3 regions of the Pseudomonas sp. G2-4 genome follow, and region 1 is predicted to be linked to each of the others. Evidence: riboswitches for the same ligand, from Rfam matches in the RefSeq annotation. Region 1 holds a riboswitch; each other region holds the start of a gene.
The links. A riboswitch is a leader RNA that binds a small molecule or an ion and turns the genes downstream of it on or off. The one in region 1 is predicted to bind cobalamin.

Region 1 (7,260 bases):
GGCATCATCACCATGTTGGTGCAGCAGACAGGACTTTATTGGCTGGCAGGCGCGGTCGCCGGTACTTATACCCTGGCGACTGCGCTTTTCGGTCCGCAAGTATCGAAACTTGTCGACCGGCGGGGGCAACGCCAGGTTTTGCCCCCTTTGGCGGCCTTCAGCACCAGTATGCTGCTCGCGCTGATCATTGCCGTGTATGTGAGCGCTCCGGTCACACTATTGTTTATTCTCGCGGCATTGGCGGGCACGATGCCAAGCATGCCCGCCATGATAAGAGCACGCTGGATACAGCTTTTCCGTGGCAAGCCACAGCTACACACAGCCTTTTCCCTGGATACAGTTATAACTGAACTGGCCTTTGTCATCGGCCCACCACTTGCCATTGGTTTGAGCATCAGCTTTTTTGCCCAAGCCGGGCCCCTTGCTGCGGTCTTGTTGTTGGTGGTCGGCGTGACGGTGTTTCTTATGCAGCGGCAGACGGAACCGAAGGTGGTCGTGGGCACGGCAAGGAGCACAGGGTCGACCTTGCTTATCCCCGGCGTTCCTACCATCGTGCTAGCACTGCTGGCGATGGGCGTAATTGGAGGATCCGTTGACGTGGCGGTTGTCGCCTTTGCCAACGCACAGGGCTGGCCCGCGTCTGCCAGCTTCATCCTGGCAGCCTATGCCCTCGGCTCACTGATCGCAGGCCTGGCGTTCGGCGCCTTAAGGGTTTCCATGCCGATTGATCAGCAGTTTTTTATCGGGTCGCTGGTAACGGCAGTCACTGCTGTGTTGCCCATTCTTTCACCGAACGTCTATGTACTTTCCGGGATGCTATTTGTGGCAGGCGTGTCGTTTGCGCCGACGATGGTCATCATCATGAATCTCGGTACGATGATTGTTCCGCCTTCCAGGATCACCGAAGGGTTTACGTGGATGTCGACCGGCGTCAGCATCGGCGTAGCGCTCGGCGGCCTATTGGCGGGTTTGGTCATCGACGTCTGTGGCGCACAGGCAGGGTTCGGCGTCGCGATTGTCGCGGGCCTGGCCATGGTACTGATAGTGCTTCTAGGGCTGCGTACACTGCGCACTTCGTCTGCAACTGGTCACGAAATCACCATCCAGTGATGTGCATTACTGGTCTTGATGCACTGCGGGGCGTGGCAGCAATCACTGCCACGCAACTTCTCATGTGGCCGTCAAGTCAATAGATGCCCTGGATCGATCTCCGGGGCAACCCCAATCAGCCCTACCTCCCCGTCGGGCGCAAAGATCATGTCGTCCTCTTCAAGGTTTTCCCGCCAGTCCCCGACAAGCGCGATCTGGAACCAGTGGCCTTGTGCGTCCGCTTCCGCATCCTTTAGATAAGTGCGGTCCAGTTCCTTGTTGTAAACCATCCCCAGCGTAGTGCCCGTTCCATCTCCGAAGCCGGTATAGCCCAAGGTCGATACATCGATCTTGTCGTCAACCGTAAAACCTTCGATAAGGTCGGCAAAGCTCTGGTTGTCAGTACGGTAGCTGTCCTCGGTAGACGTATAGCGGAAGACGTCGTCGTTTTGATGGTTATCTGTCCACAACGAGATGTCGCTTCTATCCCCGCCGTTGAGGCGGTCGGCGCCTGCCCCGCCAATGATGACATCAGCCCCGGCACCGCCGTTGATACGGTCATTGCCGTCCAGGCCATGGATGATTTCCGACAAGGCAGAACCGGTAATCGTATCGTTGGCAGAGGTACCTTCAACAGTGGGCGCGGTGAACACCAGGTTGGTGCCGTCCAGTTGCCCCACCAGATTGCCGTCCAAGGCCAGTTCAAACCGTTGCCCGGAGGCGTCCGCGTCGTAGCTCTTGAGGTAGGTGCGAGTGCCGTCTGCGCTGGCCATCACGGCCAAGGTGCCGTCATGACCATCGCCAATGCCGGTGAAGCCCAGGGCAATCAGGTCGATGCGGTCTTGAGAGGCGTCGAAGTCCTGGATCCGGTCGCTGTTGTTTTGCGTGGCGGTGCGGAAACTGTCGCTCAGATCGCTAAAGCGGAAGATGTCCGCGCCAGCGCCACCTTGCAGAAGATCACGCCCGCCGTTGCCTTGGAGCACGTCGTCACCCGCCAAGCCGTGGATGACTTCGGCGGCATCGGTACCCTGCAAGATTTCTTCTCCCGCATACCCGTCCACATGGAGCTTGCCGTCCTGACTGCCGAAACTGGAATCCACACTGCCATCCGCGTTCAAGCGGATGACGCTGAAATCCCCATTGCTCGTGCCGGCAGCCAGGATCTTGCCATCGCCTTGTACCGTCAGAGCCACAGGCGTGTCAGCCTCGAAGGTCACTGTGCCATTGGAGCCAAAGCGGGTATCAAAGGAGCCGTCGGCGTTAAGCCGCGCGACAGTCGCCAAGGTATCGCCTTCGCCATGGCCCATCACGATGATCTTGCCGTCAGCCTGCACGGTGACCACTGAATCTTCGCCAAAACCCATGGCGCCGCTCAAGTAGAGGACTCCGTCATCACCGAACTGAGTGTCTGGCTGGCCGTCGGGGTTGAAGCGCTGCAGGGCGTACGTCGGATCACCCGCGCCAGCGGCATTGTATGCAGCCCCGACTACAACACTTCCATCTGCCTGCACCGCAGTAGAAATCCCGCCGTTGTAGTAGGCGTCTGCGGGAATCTTGACGGTCAGCACGCCATTGTCGCCAAAGCCATCGACGAACGTGCCGTCATTGCCGATCCGGGTCACTGTGGCCTGGTCAAACCCGCGGGCGCTGACTTGGAATGTGCCATCCGTATTGGCCGTCAGGTCGATGTCCTTGAAGTCATGGCTGATGTCGACCGTAATAGCGCCGTTTTGGCCAAAGGTCGCATCGCGTGTCCCGTCGCTGTTGAAGCGCTCCACCTGTACGCCGGTGTCCAGCGCTATAGCGATAAGCACCTTGCCATCGGGCTGCACCGCCGTCAGCTCGTAGCGCGACGCTGGGGCTATGGCGGCAGGTATGCTGTCGACGCCACCTTCATGGAAGCTGGTGTCCAGGCTACCGTCCGCGTTCAGGCGGATAACGGAATGGTTCTGTTCGTAGCCGTAGCTTTCCTCGCCTGGCGCCCCGGGATATCCCCATGCCAGGTACTCGGTATAGCCGCCGACCAGTATCTTGCCGTCGGGTTGGATAACGATGCTCTGGTTATCATCGAACTGGCCGGTGAGGTCGACCTGGACAGTGCCCGGGCTGGTCCTCACGGTATGGGTATTTGCCATCGTGCTGTCGGTGGTTGCCATGGGTTAATCCTTTAACGGGTGCTGGATTCGTCACTTTAGTAGAGCGATAAGGATTCGCACGGCGCCCCATCGTTGGCACGAGCAGAGACCGACCGGTGGTTTGTCAGGGGTTTTAGGTTTGTGTGTATATCCGTTGCTGCGGTAACGGCTGCTTAGGGTTCCGCCCTGACGGCGGGTCACTTTCGAAAAGCGCGAAAGTAACCAAAGCGCTTCTGCCCCACCACTTGGTGCCTCGCTAGGGCTCGGCATGCCCGAACGTAGGCATTGCTCCGTGGGCCGCCGCGAAGGGCCATCCATGGCCCAGCGCGGCTATCCCGGCATCCATGCCGGGATGCCCACTGCGCAATACCTACGTTCGGCCAGCGTGGTTAATGGGGCGCCGAGATCGAGATCAAGATCCAAAGCAGAGCAGAGCAGAGCAGAGCAGAGCAGAGCAGAGCAAAAGCAGGAAACCTCCAGCATCTTTGTAGCTGAACCACCGCTATCGCGAGCAAGCTCGCTCCCACATGGGTTTGTGGGTGCTCACAGCATTTGGACACGACACAAAAAACTGTGGGAGCGAGCTTGCTCGCGATGAGGCCAGCCCATTCAACATCTCCATTGACAGTGACATCGCCTTCGCGAGCAGGCTCGCTCCCACAGGGGAAACGCGGTCCCACCCCAACCAGGTCGGCTCTCAGGCCGCCTCGCGGCGGACGTTGATCTGGGGCGCCCCGTTAACCACGCTGGCCGAACGCAGGCATTGCGCAGTGGGCAACCCGGCATGGATGCCGGGTTAGCCGCGCTGGACCATGGATGGTCCTTCGCGGCGGGCCCACGGAGCAATGCCGGAGTGAGGGCATGCCGAGCCTAGGCGAGGCACCAAGTGGTGGGGCTAAAGCGTTTTGCTTACTTTTCGCCGGGCCGCGCAGGCTTCTCAAAAGTGAGCCGCTGTAAGAGCGGAACCGTCAGTGGCCGTTACCGCAGAAATGGATATACATACGAACCAAAAAATCCAAAACAAACTAGAACAGATAGCCTATGTAAATCGCAGCGCCGCCACCGGCCTGCAAGCCAGCGTTCATGCCAGCCATGACCAATGCTCCCTTGGCCGACTTCGCCAACCGCTGGTTGACCAGCGTAGAAGCGATGAGCGAAGTCGCCGGGTTGGAACTCAATGCCATCGACAACGCCAGCAACTTGGGATCAAGCCCGAACAACAGCGCCGTGGCCGAACCACCGATACCCAGGCCCACCCCTACTTCGGTGTACATGCAAGGCCCGGTGATGTCGTCACTGGTCAGGTCACGACTGACCAACGCGTCGCTGACGAACACCTTGCCAGTGCTGGGAAAAGCCTCCGCCGCACCCGCGCCCCCCACGCTCTTACCCTTGATCTGGATATTGACCTTGCCGAAACGCGGCAGCCGCGCGCCAAATCCGGCACCCACCCCGACGCCGCCATAGCGGTAGCTGACGTCCTCGCCCTGGGGCGAACGCAGGATGATCGAACCGCCACTGCCCGCCACCATGACCACGGTCAGGCCACCGCCGCTGGCGGTCTGATACTGCCAGCGACTTTCATTGACCGGGATCGGGATGTTGTAGCTCATACGTTTAAAGTCCTTTATGTGAATGAACCGCACCGCGACCGCGCTGACGGATAGCCTTTGCCAGACCGACAAGGGTGAACACCAGACCGATAAAACCCAGGACCCCGGAAGTGCCCCACAGCGCGGCCGAGTCATCGACGATGGCGCTGTTGGCCGGCTGTTCGGGGAGGTAATACACCTTCACAGGCTGATCCTGCTGATAGCCGAAGATGAAGCCGCCCTGGGGGTAGGAGATTTTTTCACCACTGCCCGTGGTGAAGGCGATTTCAGGATGCGAACCACCGGCATTCAAGCGGCTGACGATGCCGTCGGCGGTCTGTGCGCGGTCGAGAAACTCGCGTCGGTCAAGGGTGAGATTGATGGCAATACTCAACAAGCCGATACCAATCAGGGCAAACAGCAGGCCCAGCAATATCTTCCCGATGCGTGACGGGGTGTGGTTAGCCATGGTTTGTCTCAGTGTTCGTCCATGAAGAGGGCCTTCAGGATAGCAAGAAGCGGCGCTCTGCCGCACCTCCAGAAAATCATTCCCGAAAATCCTACGACGCCAGGAGAAGGCATCTCAGCGGTGAGTGGTGATAAACACCCTGATCGACTACCATGCCGACCGCCGGTTCCCCATGGGACTAATAGGGAATCCGAGATGCCTCGCACGGTATCAAACGGAACTGCCCCCGCAACTGTAGGTGCTGAGCCTGCTCCTCAATGGCCACTGGGATCGCTCCCGGGAAGGCTGGAGCCAGGCGATGACGCATCAGTCAGGAGACCTGCCGGCCAAGTCAATCACTAACCGGCGGGGTGTCCGGGAAGGACATCCTTGCGCTGCGCGTCACTGGGCTGATCAGCACTTTTGTGCTTTAGCGGCAGCGTTCGATGATGTGTTTTCCAGTCCGTCCCTGCTCCGTGTACGGTCCATTGGAGATTGCATCATGCTGCTGCCCCGCCGTGTCGCCCTCGTCATCGCCCTGGGTCTGCCCACCCTCGCCCACGCGGCCCCGACTCAATACCCCCTGACCATCGCGAACTGCGGCAGCACGCTGACCTTTGAGCAACCGCCCAGTCGCGCCGTGACCATCGGCCAGGCCGGCACTGAAATGCTCTATGCCATGGGATTGAGCGACAAGGTGGTCGGTACTTCGCTCTGGTTCAACGATGTGAAGGTGAAATACCAGGCGCAGAACGGCAAGATCGAACGCCTGGCCGATAACGAGCCGAGCTTCGAGGCGGTGATCGGCAAACGTCCGCAACTGGTGGTGGCGGAACTGGAGTGGACGGTCGGACCGCAAGGCGTGGTGGGTACCCGCGAGCAGTTTCACGAACTGAAGATCCCAACTTACCTGATGCCCTCCGATTGCGAGGCCAAGGATAATCTGGTCGGTGCGGATGGCACGCGGTTGGAGGCGTTTCGCATCGACAGCATCTACAAGAGCATCAGCCAGTTGGCTGAAATCTTCGACGTGCAGGAACGTGGCCAGCAGTTGAACGCTCAACTCAAGGACAGCCTGGCGAAGTCTATCGCCACGGTGCAGGCCAAGGACCTCAAGCAGACGAGTGCGCTGTTCTGGTTCTCCAGCGCCAGTCTGGATATCGATCCCTATGTGGCTGGGCACAAGGGCGTTCCTGACTTCATGCTCAGTACCCTGGGCGTGCGTAACGTGATCGAGTCCGACGAGGAATGGCCGACCGTCGGCTGGGAAACCATCGCCAAGGCCAACCCGACCTTCCTGGTCATTGCCCGCATGGACCGCCGACGCTTTCCGGCGGATGACCATGAAAAGAAGCTGCAATTCCTGCGCAGTGACCCGGTGACCCGCAATATGGACGCGGTGAAAAACAACCGCATCATCATTCTCGACGCCATGGCCATGCAGGCCAGCATCAGAATGTTCGACGGCCTGGAATCCCTGGCGATGGCCATCAACGGCTACGACCTACCGAAATGACTGCGACGCTGATTCGAACGTTGCTGGCTTTGGTGACCTTGCTGCTGGCGGTGATTGCCGGTGTGGCCGTCGGTGAAACGAGTATTGAACCGAGCGTGGTGTTCCAGGTGCTGGCCAACAAACTGTGGGCCGCAGGTTATGCCCTCGACCCGATAGACGAAGGCATCGTCTGGAACTACCGCCTGACCCGCGCGCTGGTGGCAGCGGCCTGCGGTGCGGGCCTGGCGACCTGCGGGGTGATCCTGCAATCGCTGTTGCGTAACCCGTTGGCCGATCCCTACTTGCTCGGCATCTCCGCCGGCGCCTCGACAGGCGCGGTATTGGTGGCGCTGCTGGGCATTGGCGCGGAGCTGATTTCGTTGTCGGTCGGGGCCTTTATCGGGGCCGTTGCCGCGTTCGCCGTGGTCGTGTTGCTGGCCCGCGCCAGCCGCTCATCCGCAGGCACCGGGCAAATCATCCTGGCCGGGATTGCCGGCTCGC
Region 2 (7,260 bases), 1.2 Mb from region 1:
TCGCCCAGATGAAGATCGCTCATGATCCTGAGGGCGAATTATCGGGATTTACGACACGAGCGCCAACGCCAACGTGACGCTGGGGGCCTTCTGGCGGGAAATCAGCAGGGTTGCGGGCTTCGTGCCTAGCTGATCGGCCAGGGCCAGGGCCGCGCTTTCGGCGACGCCGTAGCAGCCCGTGCGCTCGAAGGCGATTTCGGAGCGGTGACTGAGCCGATCCTGATATCCGGCCAACTGCCGGGCACTGAAGCAGGTCAGTGGCAGCATCAATTGCCTGGCCAATTCCAGCAGGCCCGGCTCGTCACGCTTGAGGTCGATACTGGCCAGGGCCTGCACCTGATCAAGCGCAATGCCGTGGGCCAGCAGCGTCTGGTCGAGCAATGCCCGCAACGTGCTGGCCGGGCAACCGCGCTGGCAGCCGAGGCCGACCACCAGCATCGGCCCGTTGTTCATGCGTTGTGGTGGGCTTGGCCGTCACGGCGAAACAGCCAGGCGCTGATCAGGCCCAGGGCCAGCCAGAACGCGACGTTGGTCACTTGCGAGGCAATCTTGAATTGAGTTTCAAGCGCTTCTGGCGCCAGCATCGAATGGACTTCGGGTTGCGGCGCACCGATGACATGGGGCACCAGCAACGTCGCCACGCCCAGCAACTTGAGCAGCCAATGCTTGCCGAAGGCGATCAGGGCAATGCCCACCGCCGTGGACGCGGCGGTGCCGATCCACCACATCTGCCGCTGGGCCAGGTCGGCCGCTGCGGTGCCGGGCAGTTCCGGCGGCAGGCCAAGGGTCGGCGCCAGGACGAACGTGGCATAACCAGCCAGTCCCCAGAGCAGCCCTTGGGATGTGCGAGTCGGCGCGCGCAAGGTGTACAGGCCCGCCAGCATCAGGGCGAAACCCACCGCGACCACCAGGTTACCCCCGGTGGTGGACAGCACACGCTGCCAACCGTCTTCCGGCTCCCAGGCCTCGGCATCATGGGTGTGGGCAACGCCGTCGGCGTGTTCATGGACCTCGGAGGTCGGGGCCTTTTCAAAAGTCTCGGCCTGCAGAATCAGCGGCGATACCCAGAAACTTTGCAGGAGGGTCAGCAGCAGGGCGGCCAGCAATCCGCTGAAACCGGCGGTCTGGGCAATACGCTTGATCATGTCGTCAGGTCTCAATGGCACGGGAATGCGGCGCTATGGCGGGTATCGTGGGCGGCGTTGTGCACCGCTTCAATGTGGGAGAAACCGGCGAAATAGACCAGGCCGGCGCCCAGGATCGAGGCGAAGATCGCGGCGCTCAGGCGTTGGCTCAGGGTGGTGGTGCTACTGGCGGTGCGGGCGGTGCTGCTGATGGTCGACATGGCGCTTCCCTCTGGTCTTGTCAGCGGGTGAATCGAGCGCAATGAAACCCCGGGCGAAGGCCCGCCAGGGTTCGAACAGCGCCCGCCCACCGCGGGTTGTTGATGCATGAGTCATGGGCCGGTCTCCGGGCTCGCGAGGGGCAGGGGCTGAGCCTTGCCTGCAAGCATCACCTTCCCATGTCGTGAGACACAGTGGTTTAGACGCTTCACTCGCTTACCGTTGCGGGGGCAGCACCGGACTGACGTGGCTTTGGAGTAAAGCACACGATTCACCGGTTTCCCGTTTCACCCTGTGAAGGGCACCCGTAACAAGTGGTTTGTGTAGCGGGTTCTGTTAGCCCAACTTCGGCGCCAGAAATCCATATCCTGCGTTGCTGTTCCTCGCCATAGCGGGCTATGACTCGTCACAGCGCCTTGGCTATGGACTTCCGGCATCCGAATTTGAGCTAACAGAACCCGCTACGCAAACCATGCACAGGAGAGCATGGGCGGGGGCGGGGCGTCAATGTACAAGGGCAGACGAGGGCTGTTGTGGCGAGGGAGCTTGCTCCCGCTGGGCAGCGCAGCGGCCCCCGGCTCTTTGCGGTCGCTGCGCAACCGAGCGGGAGCAAGCTCCCTCGCCACAACAGCATCCTGCATCTTGCTTGCGGACATTGACCCGCCCCCACACCCTGCGTAGCCTTGCGCCTTCGAGGTTCTTCGGCCTGCGCCGAAGCTAAGAAGGGAACGCGGTCCAAGCCGCGGCTGCCCCCGCAACTGTGAACGGTGATGTTTCTGCAAGGCCACTGTGCATACCCCTTTATATCCGGGGCGCGCGGGAAGGCGCAGCAATTGCCAGTCGAAAGACTGGCCCACCGTCAGCCAGGAGACCTGCCTCGACACAGATTCTCACTACAACCGGGCGGGGTGATCCGGTGGCGAAATCTTCCGCGCGCGCCTTTGCCAGCGGTTGTCGTCCCGTTTGCCCGCCACCTTGCCAAAGGGCATCCGATGAAAACACTGGCCAAACTCCCCGTCACCATCGTCACCGGTTTCCTCGGTTCGGGTAAAACCACCTTGCTGCGGCACATGCTCGATAACGCCCAGGGCCGGCGTATCGCCGTGATCGTCAACGAATTCGGCGAACTGGGTATCGACGGCGAGATCCTCAAGCAGTGCTCCATCGGTTGCACCGAAGAAGAAGCCAACGGCCGCGTCTACGAACTGGCCAACGGCTGCCTGTGCTGTACGGTGCAGGAAGAGTTCTTCCCAGTGATGCGCGAGCTGGTGGCGCGACGCGGCGACCTCGACCACATCCTCATCGAAACCTCCGGTCTGGCCCTGCCCAAGCCCCTGGTCCAGGCCTTCCAGTGGCCGGAAATCCGCAGCGCCTGCACCGTCGATGCGGTGATCACCGTGGTCGACAGCCCGGCCGTGGCCGCCGGTACCTTCGCGGCCTTCCCGGATCAGGTCGATGCCCAGCGCAAACTCGACCCGAACCTGGACCACGAATCACCGCTGCACGAGCTGTTCGCCGACCAACTGGCCAGCGCCGACCTGGTAATCCTCAACAAAGCCGACCTGATCAGCCCGGAAGACCTGGCGAAAGTCCGTCTGGAAGTGGCCGAAGAGCTACCACCGGCGGTCAAGGTCATTGAAGCCAGCAGCGGTCGCCTGCCACTGGAAGTACTCATCGGCCTGGGCGCCGGCTCCGAAGAACACATCGACGGTCGCCACAGCCATCACGATCACCACCATGACGGCGACGATGACGACCACGATCATGACGCCTTCGACTCCATTTCCATCGAGCTGCCCCAAGCCGACGAAAGCCTGCTGCTGGATGCATTGACGCAACTGGTGGTCCAGCACGGCGTGCTACGGGTCAAGGGTTTCGCAGCGATCCCGAGCAAGCCGATGCGCCTGCTGATCCAGGGCGTCGGCACGCGATTCGACAAACATTTCGACCGCCAATGGGGCGCCGATGAAGCGCGGGTGACCCGCCTGGTGTTGATCGGCCAGGCGCTGGACGCGGCGCTGCTTGAAGCGCAGTTGCGCGCCGCCCTCAGCGCCTAAGCCATGCACCTGCTCAGGACCCAGCCCGGCGGCTTCGTGTCGGATGACAACATTGCCGACCTGGGACAAACCCCCGCCGAGCTGGTGATCCTGTGCAGCGGCGACTCCAGCCTGGCGCTGCTGGCCGAAGCGGCGAAGCAATTGCCGGGCGATTATCCCGAGTTTCGCCTCGCCAACCCGATGCAAGTGCAGAACCACGCCTCGGTGGACCTGTACTTCGAAGACGTGCTGCGTCACGCCAAGGTCATCCTGTTGTCGCTGCACGGCGGCATCGGGTATTGGCGCTATGGCATTGAACGCCTGATGGAACTGGCCGGGCGCGGGGTGAAATTGATCCTGGTGCCGGGGGACGATCGTCCGGACCCGGAACTCAGCGACCTGAGCAACGTGCCCTTCGAAGACCGCGACCGGCTCTGGCAGTTCTTGCGCCAGGGCGGCCTGGGCAATGCCCTGGACCTGTTCCATAACCTCGCCAGCCAATGGTTCGGCCGCGATTATCCGTGGGCCGAACCGCAAGTATTGCCGCGCACGGCGATCTACCATCCCGGAAAAACCAGCGCCAGCCTCGACGATTGGCAAACCGACTGGCAGGCCGCCCAACCGGTGGCGGCGGTGCTGTTCTATCGCTCCCACCTGCAAGCGGCGAACACCGCCTTCATCGACGTGTTCTGCCAGCGCCTGCAAGCGGCGGGGCTCAACCCGTTGCCGATTGCCGTGGCGAGCCTCAAGGAGCCCGCTTGCCTGGCGCTGGTCGAAGACTGGCTGGATGCGGTGGAAGCCGGGGTAATCCTCAATACCACCGGCTTCGCCCAGTCCAGCCCGGAAGCACCGCACCTGCGACCGTTCCGACGCAACATCCCGGTGATCCAGGCGATCTGCGCCCAGGACAACGAACCGGGCTGGCGCGCCAGCGAACAGGGCCTGGGGCCACGGGACCTGGCGATGCACATTGCCTTGCCGGAGCTGGACGGGCGGATCATCAGTCGCCCCATCAGTTTCAAGGACCTGGCCTGGCGCAGCGAGCGCAGCCAGAGCGACGTGGTCTGTTATCGGGCGGTGCCGGAACGCATGGATTTTGTCGCCGAACTGGCGCGGCGCTGGACCACCCTGGCGCGCCTGCCCAACGCCCAGAAGCGTGTAGCACTGATCCTCGCCAACTACCCGACCCGGGACGGGCGCATCGGCAATGGCGTCGGCCTGGACACCCCGGCGGCGGCGCTGAATATCCTGCGAGCCATGCAGGCCGAGGGCTATCCGCTGCCAGCCGAATTGCCCGCGAGCGGCACCGCGTTGATCCAGCAGTTGCTCGGCGGGGTCAGCAACGATCTGGACAGCCTCGACCTGCGTCCGTGTCACCAGAGCCTGGCCCTCGATGCTTACCAGGCCATGTTCGACGCGCTGCCCGAGGCCAATCGCCAAGCGGTGCTGGAGCGCTGGGGCGCGCCCGAGAAAGATCCGATGTTCCGTGACGGTCGCCTGATGGTCGCCGGCCTGCGCCTGGGCCTGACGTTCGTCGGGATCCAGCCGGCCCGGGGTTATCAGGTCGATCCGAGTGCGGTGTACCACGACCCGGACCTGGTGCCGCCCCACGGTTACCTGGCGTTTTATTTCTGGTTGCGCCACACCTACGGCGTCCACGGGGTGATCCACGTCGGCAAGCACGGCAACCTCGAATGGCTGCCGGGCAAGGGTGTCGGGCTGTCGGAGAGTTGCTGGCCGGACGCGCTGCTGGGGCCGCTGCCGAACATCTATCCGTTCATTGTCAACGACCCGGGTGAGGGCGCCCAGGCCAAGCGCCGTACCCAGGCGGTGATCATCGACCATTTGATGCCGCCGCTGACCCGCGCCGAAACCTACGGGCCGTTGCGTAACCTCGAGCTGCTGGCCGACGAATACTACGAGGCGCAATTGCTCGACCCGCGCCGCGCCCGGGAACTGCAACGGGACATCCTCAACCTGGTGCGCGAGACGCACATCGACCGCGAGTTGCAACTCGACGCGGCCCTCGACAGTGACGCCGATGCGGCGATCTGGCTGCCGCGCCTGGACACTTACCTGTGCGACTTGAAGGAGTCGCAGATCCGCGACGGCCTGCACATTTTTGGCGAATCGCCCAGCGGACGGCTGCGCATCGACACCCTGCTGGCGTTGTTGCGCATTCCCCGGGGCGACGGCAAGGGCGCGCAGTCGAGTCTGCTGCGGGCGCTGGCCAAGGCGTTCGGGCTGGGCTTCGATCCGTTGGATTGCGCCCTGGCGGAGCCCTGGGCGGGTGATTGTCCCGAGGCCTTGCGTCGGGTCAGCGATGAGCCTTGGCGCACCGCTGGCGATACGCGTGAACGCCTGGAACTGTTCGCCGCGCAGCTGATCGAGCAGGCACTGGACGGTGTGGTCGAGCAGCTTAATGCGCCGGGCTGGGAGACGGTGGACAGCATTATCGAAAACCTGCGCTCCGTCGTGGCCCCGCGGCTGGACGCCTGCGGTCCGGCGGAAATCCGTGGCTTGCTCGATGCCTTGAACGGGCGCTTCGTGCCGGCCGGCCCCAGCGGTGCGCCGAGTCGCGGGCGTTTGGATGTGTTGCCCACCGGGCGCAATTTCTTCTCGGTGGACGTGCGCAACCTGCCCACCACCACGGCGTGGCGCATCGGTTTCCAATCGGCGAACCTGATCCTTGAGCGGCACTTGCAGGACCATGGCGATCACCTGCGCCAGCTCGGCCTGTCAGTGTGGGGCACCGCCACCATGCGCACTGGCGGCGATGATGTTGCCCAGGCCATGGCGCTGATGGGCGTGCGTCCGGTGTGGGCCACGGGCAGTCAGCGGGTCGATGATTTCGAGATCCTGCCGTTGAGCCTGCTGGACCGGCCGCGGGTCGATGTCACGCTGCGGGTCTCCGGGTTCTTCCGGGATGCTTTCGCCAACCTGATCCGGCTGTTCGATGCGGCGGTGCAGGCCGTCGCCGCCCTGGATGAACCGGACGACATGAACCCCTTGGCGGCCAAGGTGCGTGGCGAACGCGAAGCCCTGTTGGCGTCTGGCCTTGAGCCAGGCGCGGCGGCTCGCCAGGCCGGCTGGCGGATCTTCGGTGCCAAGCCCGGTGCCTATGGCGCGGGCGTGCAGGGCGCTATCGACGGTCGCCTGTGGCAGAGTCGCGAGGACCTGGCCGAGGTGTACCTGAACTGGGGCGGCTACGCTTACGGCGGCAGCGATGAAGGCACCGCCGCCCGGGAGCAGTTCTCTCGACGCCTGAGCCAGGTGCAAGCGGTGCTGCAGAACCAGGACAACCGTGAGCACGACCTGCTCGATTCCAACGACTATTACCAGTTCCAGGGCGGCATGCTGGCAGCGGTGGAGACCCTCAGCGGCGAAACTGCGGCCAGTTACCATGGCGATCACAGCCAGCCGGACCTGCCGAAGATCCGCACGTTGAAAGAAGAGCTCAACCGCGTCATCCGTTCCCGGGCGGCCAATCCGAAGTGGATCGACGGGGTCAAGCGTCACGGCTATAAAGGCGCGTTCGAATTGGCGGCGACGGTGGACAACCTGTTCGCCTTCGACGCCACCACGCAACTGATCGACGATCACCAGTACGCTTTGCTGGCCGATGCCTACCTGCTCGACCCCGACACCCGGGACTTCGTCCGCCAGCACAACCCCGACGCCCTGCGGGACATGACCGAGCGCATGCTTGAAGCGCAGCAGCGGGGGATGTGGCAAGAGCCGGGTGAGTATCGCGAGGCGTTGGAGAATTTGTTGTTGGACATCGAGGAGGATGGCTGAAATGCGGACAGGAGACGTGCACTTGTGGCGAGGGAGCTTGCTCCCGCTCGGCTGCGCAGCAGTCGTCATTCTGGAAGGGTGTT
Region 3 (7,260 bases), 530 kb from region 1:
CTGGGGGAAAGCGTTGTCGGTCATGGCCTTTTCGCGAGCAGGCTCGCTCCCACAGGGTTCAGGTGATCAAATGTGGGAGCGAGCCTGCTCGCGAAGGCGGCCTCAAGGTCAGGCGCAAAGAGCGCGGCAATCGCCCGCGGATTCGACGGAAAATAAAAGTGCACATAAGAAGCCGTCATCCGCCCCAACCGGAAGACCGCCTCGGCCCCACGCCCTCCATTAGGGCTATGCCCACGGGCAATCGGCACCAGTTCAGTGCTGGTCAGCGAATGATGATAGGTGTGCCCGCGCAGGGTGCCTTCCGGCAAATCCACCGATTGCAGGGCCAGGGCTGCCAGACGCTTTTGCATCTGCGCCTCACCCGCCAGCAAGCCCAATAGTTCGGCGCGGTTGCCTTCGACGTCAGTCAGGGAATCCAGCAGATACAGCATGCCGCCGCATTCGGCGAGCAACGGTTTACCGGCTGCATGGTGAGCCCGGATCGCCGCCAGCATCGGCGCGTTCCGGGCCAGCGCAACGTGGTGCAGCTCTGGATAACCGCCGGGCAGGTAGAGGCTGTCCGCCTCGGGCAGTTCGGTGTCATGGATCGGCGAAAAGAAGCTCAATTGCGCGCCCATGGCCCGCAGCAGATCGAGGCTCGCACCATAGGTGAAGGCAAACGCTTCGTCCCGGGCCACGGCGATGCGCACGCCGTCGAGCCATGGCTGCGCGGTGATCACCTCGGGCGCGGCGAATTCCACAGCGGGCGGCAGCGCCACTTCACAACTGCCGGCCAAGGCCTCGGCCGCCGCGTCGAGGCGCAGGTCGAGGTCGTTCAACTCGCTGGCCTGGACCAGCCCGAGATGACGACTGGGCAATTCGATGCCGGTTTCCCGGGACAACGCACCGTACCAGCGCAGGCCTTCGGTCAGGCTGCCTTCGAGCAATTGTGCGTGGCGCAAGGTGCCGACGCGGTTGGCCAAGACCCCGGCGAAAGGCAAGTCCGGCTGATAACGCGCCAGGCCCAAGGCCAGGGCGCCGAAGGTCTGGGCCATGGCCGTGCCGTCAATCACCGCCAGCACCGGCACGCCAAAATGCCGCGCCAGATCGGCGCTGGACGGCGTGCCGTCGAACAGCCCCATCACCCCTTCGATCAGGATCAGGTCCGCTTCGGCGGCGGCTTCCCACAACAACCGACGACTTTCCTGCTCGCCGACCATCCACATGTCCAATTGATAGACCAGCGCGCCGCTGGCTCGCTCGAGGATCATCGGGTCCAAAAAGTCCGGGCCGCATTTGAAGACGCGCACCTTGCGTCCCTGATTGCGATGCAAGCGGGCCAGGGCGGCGGTGACGGTGGTCTTGCCCTGTCCCGAGGCCGGGGCAGCGATCAGCACCGCCGGACAGTGGCGGCTTGTCAGGCAAGTGTCACTCACAGTTCGACGCCTTTCTGCGCCTTGATACCGGCCTGGAACGCGTGCTTGATCATGCCCATCTCGGTGACGGTATCGGCCAGTTCGATCATCTCCGGCTTGGCGCCGCGACCGGTCACCACCACGTGTTGCATCGGCGGGCGTGCTTGCAGATCGCTGAGAACCTGATCGAGGTCGAGGTAACCGTGCTTGAGGGCGATGTTGAGTTCATCGAGCACCACCAGGCCAACGGAGGGATCGCTGAGCAATTGGCGCGATACCGCCCAGGCCGCTTCGGCAGCAGCGATGTCGCGCTGGCGATCCTGGGTTTCCCAAGTGAAGCCTTCGCCCATGACGTGAAAGCGCACCTGTTCCGGGAAGCGGCGGAAAAACAACTCCTCACCGGTGCTGTTGCGGCCCTTGATGAATTGCACCACGCCGCATTGCATGCCATGCCCCATGGCCCGTGCCAACATACCGAACGCCGAGCTGCTCTTGCCCTTGCCGTTGCCGGTCAGCACTAGCAGCAAGCCACACTCGTTCGGCGAGTTGGCGATGCGCTCGTCGATCACGGCTTTCTTGCGCAGCATGCGCGCCAGGTGGCGTTCGTCGCGATCAGGGGTGTCGGTCATGGGGAGCTCTCCGTTGGGATTGGATAACGGCGGGCGGGGCACAAAAAAAGACGGCAGCAAGCCTGGCATCGCCCACCGTGATGCCGTTGGATGAATCAGGCCGGTCTCCGGGCTCATGAGCGGCGTGATGCCGGGCTGCGCGCCTTCCCATGTCCATGGACACAGTGGCCTGTAGGCAACCTTGACTCATTTACCGTTGCGGGGGCAGCGCCGGGTTCGTGTGCACTCACCGGCTTCCCTGTTTCACTCTGTCGGCCACGGCCACAGAGCACCTGAAACAAGCGGCGAAGGTTAGAGGGTTGGGGGTGGAGCGTCAATTAAAGCCGCCACGGGCCCAGCGCTGGTTATTGGCCGGATCAATGGAATGACGTCAATCTTGTGTCACGCCACGGGAAGTGATATCAAAGAGACATTACACCCCGATATCACAAGAACAAGAGGGCAAGGTATGCAAGGCATGATCATCAGCAATCCAAAACTGGAGTTCCTGCGCCCGGTACTGGAACGTTGGTTTGACTGTATCGACCGCTACAACGCCGTGCGTGGCGATAACGACACACCTTACTGGTTCGATGAAAAGGCCAACCTTGGCCTGCTGTCAGCGGCCGCCTGGATGGCCGAGATGGTCACGCTGCAGAACGCGCCGACCCGCAAGCAGAATGAAGAAGGCGAACGCAACGTCAGCGCCGATCTGTTTATCGCCAGCACCGAGGAGCGGGCCTTCATCCAGGCCACCCAACGCTGGCCCAAGGTCAACAACCTGAACCTGACCCAACCGCTGTCGGAAGCCACCAGCGATGCCAAGCGCATCAGCTACGCCAGCGACCTGAGGCTCGGCTGCCTGTTCGTCGCACCGCAAAAAGCCCAGCAGAGCACCACGCCCGAAGAGTTGCAGGACATGGTCGACGACCTGCAAAAGGAAAACACCTGCGCCGTGGCCTGGTATTTCCCTTACGCCTACCGCAAGTTGCGCAACGAGGCCGGCTTTTATCACCCGGGTATCGCCGTGCTGTTCAAACAGGCCCACGGCTGACTCATTCAAGAACTGTGGAAGCGAGCTTGCTCGCGATAGCGGTGCACCTGGCAACATCCATCTTGACTGTCACGCCGCCATCGCGAGCAAGCTCGCTCCCACAAGGTTTTGCCTGGCAGACTGGCCTACCCGCAGTTGAACCATCGCGCGTCTACGCTTCTCTATGAATAACTACATGCATTCATAGGGAAGCCAGCATGCTCAAGCCACCCCATCTTTTGATCGTCGCCTTGGCCGCCGGACTTGTCGCTTGTGGCGAGTCGTCCTCGCTGAAAGTGTCCGACGGCACCGGCCCCTCGCCGAAACTGCCCGAACCGAACAAGACCCTGATCCCCACCGTGAACATCGCCGAAGCCGTCGGCTGGCCCGAGGGCGCCAAGCCTACCCCGGCCCCGGGCCTGCAGGTGGGCGCCTTCGCCGAAGGATTGGACCATCCGCGCTGGCTCTACGTGTTGCCCAATGGTGATGTGCTGGTGGCCGAAACCAACGCCCCGCCCAAACCGGACGATTCCAAGGGTATCCGTGGCTGGGTGATGAAAAAGGTCATGGGCCGCGCGGGTGCCGGCGTGCCCAGCCCCAATCGCATCACGCTGTTGCGCGATGCCAATCATGACGGCGTTGCCGAAACCCGTACGGTGTTCCTGGAAAACCTCAACTCGCCGTTCGGCATGACCCTGGTGGGCAATGACCTGTACGTGGCCGACACCGACCGACTGATCCGCTTCCCGTACAACGAGGGCGATACGCAAATCAACGCGCAACCGACCAAGGTCGTCGACTTGCCGGGCGGCACGCTCAATCATCACTGGACCAAAAACGTGATCGCCAGCCGGGACGGCAGCAAGCTGTACGTCACCACCGGCTCGAACAGCAACGTTGCGGAAAACGGCATGGAGGCCGAAGAAGGCCGAGCAGCCATCTGGGAGGTGGACCGTGCCAGCGGTAGTCACCGTATATTCGCCTCGGGCCTGCGCAACCCCAACGGCCTGGCCTGGGAACCCAACAGCGGCGCCCTGTGGACGGCCGTGAACGAGCGGGATGAGATCGGCAGCGACCTGGTGCCGGACTACATTACTTCGGTCAAGGACGGCGCGTTCTATGGCTGGCCCTACAGCTACTACGGGCAGCACGTCGATGTTCGGGTCGAACCGCAGAACCCGGCCCTGGTGGCCAAGGCCATCGCCCCGGACTACGCCGTCGGCCCTCACACCGCTTCGCTGGGCCTGACGTTCGCCGATGGCAGCCGCTTGCCTGCGCCGTTTACCGAAGGGGCTTTCATCGGGCAGCACGGCTCCTGGAACCGCAAGCCCCACAGTGGTTATAAGGTGATTTTTGTGCCGTTCACTGGCGGCAAGCCAGTGGGACAACCGGTGGATGTGCTCACCGGCTTCCTGAACGCCGACGAAAAAGCCCTGGGCCGGCCGGTGGGCGTGGTGATCGATAAACAGGGTGGGTTGTTGGTGGCTGATGATGTGGGGAACAAGATTTGGCGGGTGTCGGGTAAATAACCCACCACCCAAGACTTGTAAAGGAACCCTGTTTGGTCCGGGGACATGGTGAACACCTGTGGCGAGGGAGCTTGCTCCCGCTGGGCTGCGAAGCGGCCCCAAGCTTCTGGCGGTTGCTGCGCAACCGAGCGGGAGCAAGCTCCCTCGCCACAAAAGCTTTCTAGCACTGCAAAAGTTGAAGGGTCAGGGATTACGCGCCAGATGCTCCGGCTGCAGCACCCGCTTGGCACCCAAATAGGCCTTCTGCCAATAAGCCTTGGACAGGCTGTCGAGCTTGACCGTGCCACCCGTGGCCGGCGCATGGACGAAGCGGCCCTCGCCCACGTAGATCCCGGCATGGCTGACCTGGGAGCCGCCGTTGGTGGCGAAGAAAATCAAGTCACCGCTCTGCAAGGCTTCCTTACCGACATCCGGGGCGCGCATGCCGATCATCTCGCGGGTGGAACGCGGCAGGGAAATGCCGGCGGCATCGCGGTAGACATAGCCAATCAGCCCGCTGCAATCGAAACCCGAATCCGGCGTATTACCGCCCCAGCGATACGGCGTGCCCACCAGACCCAGCGCCCGAAAGAGCACATCTTCGGCGGCAGGGGAAAAGGTCTGTGAAGGAGCAAAGACCACCGGAGCCCGCACGGGGGCCGGCGGCGGAGTGCGGCTGGCACAGGCGCTGAGCAGCGCGGCGAGGAATATCAGAGCGAGGCGGGCCGACGTCGACATATGCAGAACAATCCTGATCTGGATGCGGCTTTTCTGCCGTGGGCATGAAAACAAATCCGCCTGCGTAATACGCAGGCGGATTGCCATCAATCAATGATCAAGGATTCTAGCGGCTATGCAGCAAACTTCAAGTAAGACTTTAAGTTTGCCTTACAAACTGTGTGCTTACTTGCGAGCAGTGACCACCGTCGGTGCCATGGCGAGGGCGCGCTTGGCTTCGATGAAGGTCTTGTTCCAGTAGCTGTCGCCCAGGCTGTCGATGCGCACGCCACCGCTGCGGCGGCTGCTGGAATGGATGAACTGGTTGTCACCCAGGTAGATACCGGCGTGACTGACGCGACCACGACGACCGTTGGTGCTGAAGAACAGCAGGTCACCGGGTTCCAGTTCATTGCGCGCAACCAGCGGAGCCTTCACGTTGATCATTTCGCGCGTGGAACGCGGCAGGTTCATGCCGGCCTCCTCGCGGAACAGGTAACCGATGAAACCGCTGCAATCGAAACCGGCTTCAGAGGTACCGCCAAAACGGTAGCGGGTACCGATCAACGACATGCCACGTTCCAGGATACTGTCGGCCAGCACTGGAAGTTGATAAGGCTTGCTGCCGGCGAAAGCTGCCAGCTCTTTGTCGGAGGCCATTTCTTCCTGGAAGGCAACGGAGGAAGACTGGGCGGTAACGGAATTCTGGACCTGTGGTTGCTGCGCTTGCTGGGTCACTGGAGAGTGGGCAGCACAACCGAACAACAGGGTAACGAGTGCGAGAGGCACGAGGGGTGCGAAGCGATTTAGCATGGGCACGACCGTGGCTGAAGTAGTAAAGATGGCGAGACTATGCCTTCTATCAATCTCATTTGCAAATTCAATCGATGCAAATGTGACTTCTCGGTTTCTCGTTTACATCTAAGCGCTCAAGCCCGGTTTCAGCGGGTTACAGCCCTGCAGCCCAGTAAAACCGCGGGCTTCACCGCGTCGAGAAGAGGCTTTAAGCCATCATCTGGCGACAGTTTTACCAGCCCAAAGTTTCTTTCAAGAACGGGATAGTCAGCTTGCGCTGGGCCTGAAGCGAGGCTTGGTCGAGGCGTTCGAGCAATTCGAACAGCGCGCTCATGCTGCGGGTGCCACGGGTGAGGATGAAATGCCCGACTTCATCGGTCAGGTGCAGGCCGCGTCGGGAAGCGCGCAGCTGTAAGGCGCGGAGTTTGTCTTCGTCGGAAAGTGGCCGCATCTGGAAAATCAGCGCCAGGGTGAGACGGGACTTGAGGTCCGCCAGCTTCACCGGCAGTTCTCTCGGCGACGTCGAGGCGGCGATCAGCAAGCGCCGACCACTGTCGCGCAGCCGATTGAACAGGTGAAACAGCGCTTCTTCCCAATCGGCCTTGCCGGCCACCGCCTGGAGATCGTCCAGGCAGACCAGTTCGTACTGTTCAAGGTTGTCGAGGATTTCAACGCCGCGATCCAGCAGCTCAGCCAGCGGCAGATACACAGCCGGTTCGCCCAACTGCTCGAACCGCAGGCACGCCGCCTGCAACAGGTGCGTGCGCCCTACCCCGTCCTTGCCCCACAGATAAATCAGGCTTTCGGTCCAGCCAGCGTCGGCTTCGCAGAGCCGCTCGACATAGCCGAGTGCAGCGGCATTGGCGCCTGGGTAGTAATTGATAAAGGTGGCGTCATCACGCAGACGCACACCTAGGGGCAGCTGAATCGGTTTCATGCTGACTGAACAGTTCCAAAGGAACCGTTAGTGGCCTCTGTGTAAAGTTCGCAAAGTTTATACCCGTGACACGGACCGCACAATGCGCCGGACCACGAGCAAAATCAAAGGTTTGCAGAAGCAAGAGGACGGGGCGTCGGTTTCCCTGACGCCCCGCCCGCGATTTACCCTACAGGTCGGGGTCTTCGGCGCCGCTATAAATGTCCGAATCCTTGTACAGATCGTGCATATGGCGCACCAGCACCATGATCACCGCTGCCACCGGCAA

Region 2: another riboswitch for cobalamin. It lies ahead of cobW (cobalamin biosynthesis protein CobW); the one in region 1 lies ahead of QNH97_RS23845 (ABC transporter substrate-binding protein).
Region 3: another riboswitch for cobalamin. It lies ahead of cobO (cob(I)yrinic acid a,c-diamide adenosyltransferase); the one in region 1 lies ahead of QNH97_RS23845 (ABC transporter substrate-binding protein).

The regions. Positions count from the first base shown of each region.
Region 1 is NZ_CP125957.1:5,435,219-5,442,478, forward strand. Features, by position in the region: gene QNH97_RS23825 (MFS transporter) at 1-1,110, shown strand, start outside; gene QNH97_RS23830 (calcium-binding protein) at 1,182-3,245, opposite strand; gene QNH97_RS23835 (hypothetical protein) at 4,250-4,837, opposite strand; gene QNH97_RS23840 (DUF3592 domain-containing protein) at 4,842-5,285, opposite strand; cobalamin riboswitch at 5,434-5,626, shown strand; gene QNH97_RS23845 (ABC transporter substrate-binding protein) at 5,767-6,780, shown strand; gene QNH97_RS23850 (FecCD family ABC transporter permease) at 6,777-7,260, shown strand, end outside.
Region 2 is NZ_CP125957.1:4,279,286-4,286,545, reverse strand. Features, by position in the region: gene QNH97_RS18550 (cobalamin biosynthesis protein) at 49-453, opposite strand; gene QNH97_RS18545 (CbtA family protein) at 450-1,145, opposite strand; gene QNH97_RS18540 (CbtB domain-containing protein) at 1,157-1,345, opposite strand; cobalamin riboswitch at 1,445-1,667, opposite strand; cobalamin riboswitch at 2,021-2,237, shown strand; gene cobW (cobalamin biosynthesis protein CobW) at 2,336-3,400, shown strand; gene cobN (cobaltochelatase subunit CobN) at 3,404-7,177, shown strand.
Region 3 is NZ_CP125957.1:4,904,585-4,911,844, forward strand. Features, by position in the region: gene bluB (5,6-dimethylbenzimidazole synthase) at 1-24, opposite strand, end outside; gene QNH97_RS21355 (cobyrinic acid a,c-diamide synthase CobB) at 21-1,415, opposite strand; gene cobO (cob(I)yrinic acid a,c-diamide adenosyltransferase) at 1,412-2,023, opposite strand; cobalamin riboswitch at 2,105-2,314, opposite strand; gene QNH97_RS21365 (hypothetical protein) at 2,472-3,056, shown strand; gene QNH97_RS21370 (PQQ-dependent sugar dehydrogenase) at 3,254-4,564, shown strand; gene QNH97_RS21375 (C40 family peptidase) at 4,748-5,281, opposite strand; gene QNH97_RS21380 (C40 family peptidase) at 5,447-6,073, opposite strand; gene hda (DnaA regulatory inactivator Hda) at 6,288-6,992, opposite strand; gene QNH97_RS21390 (AI-2E family transporter) at 7,162-7,260, opposite strand, start outside.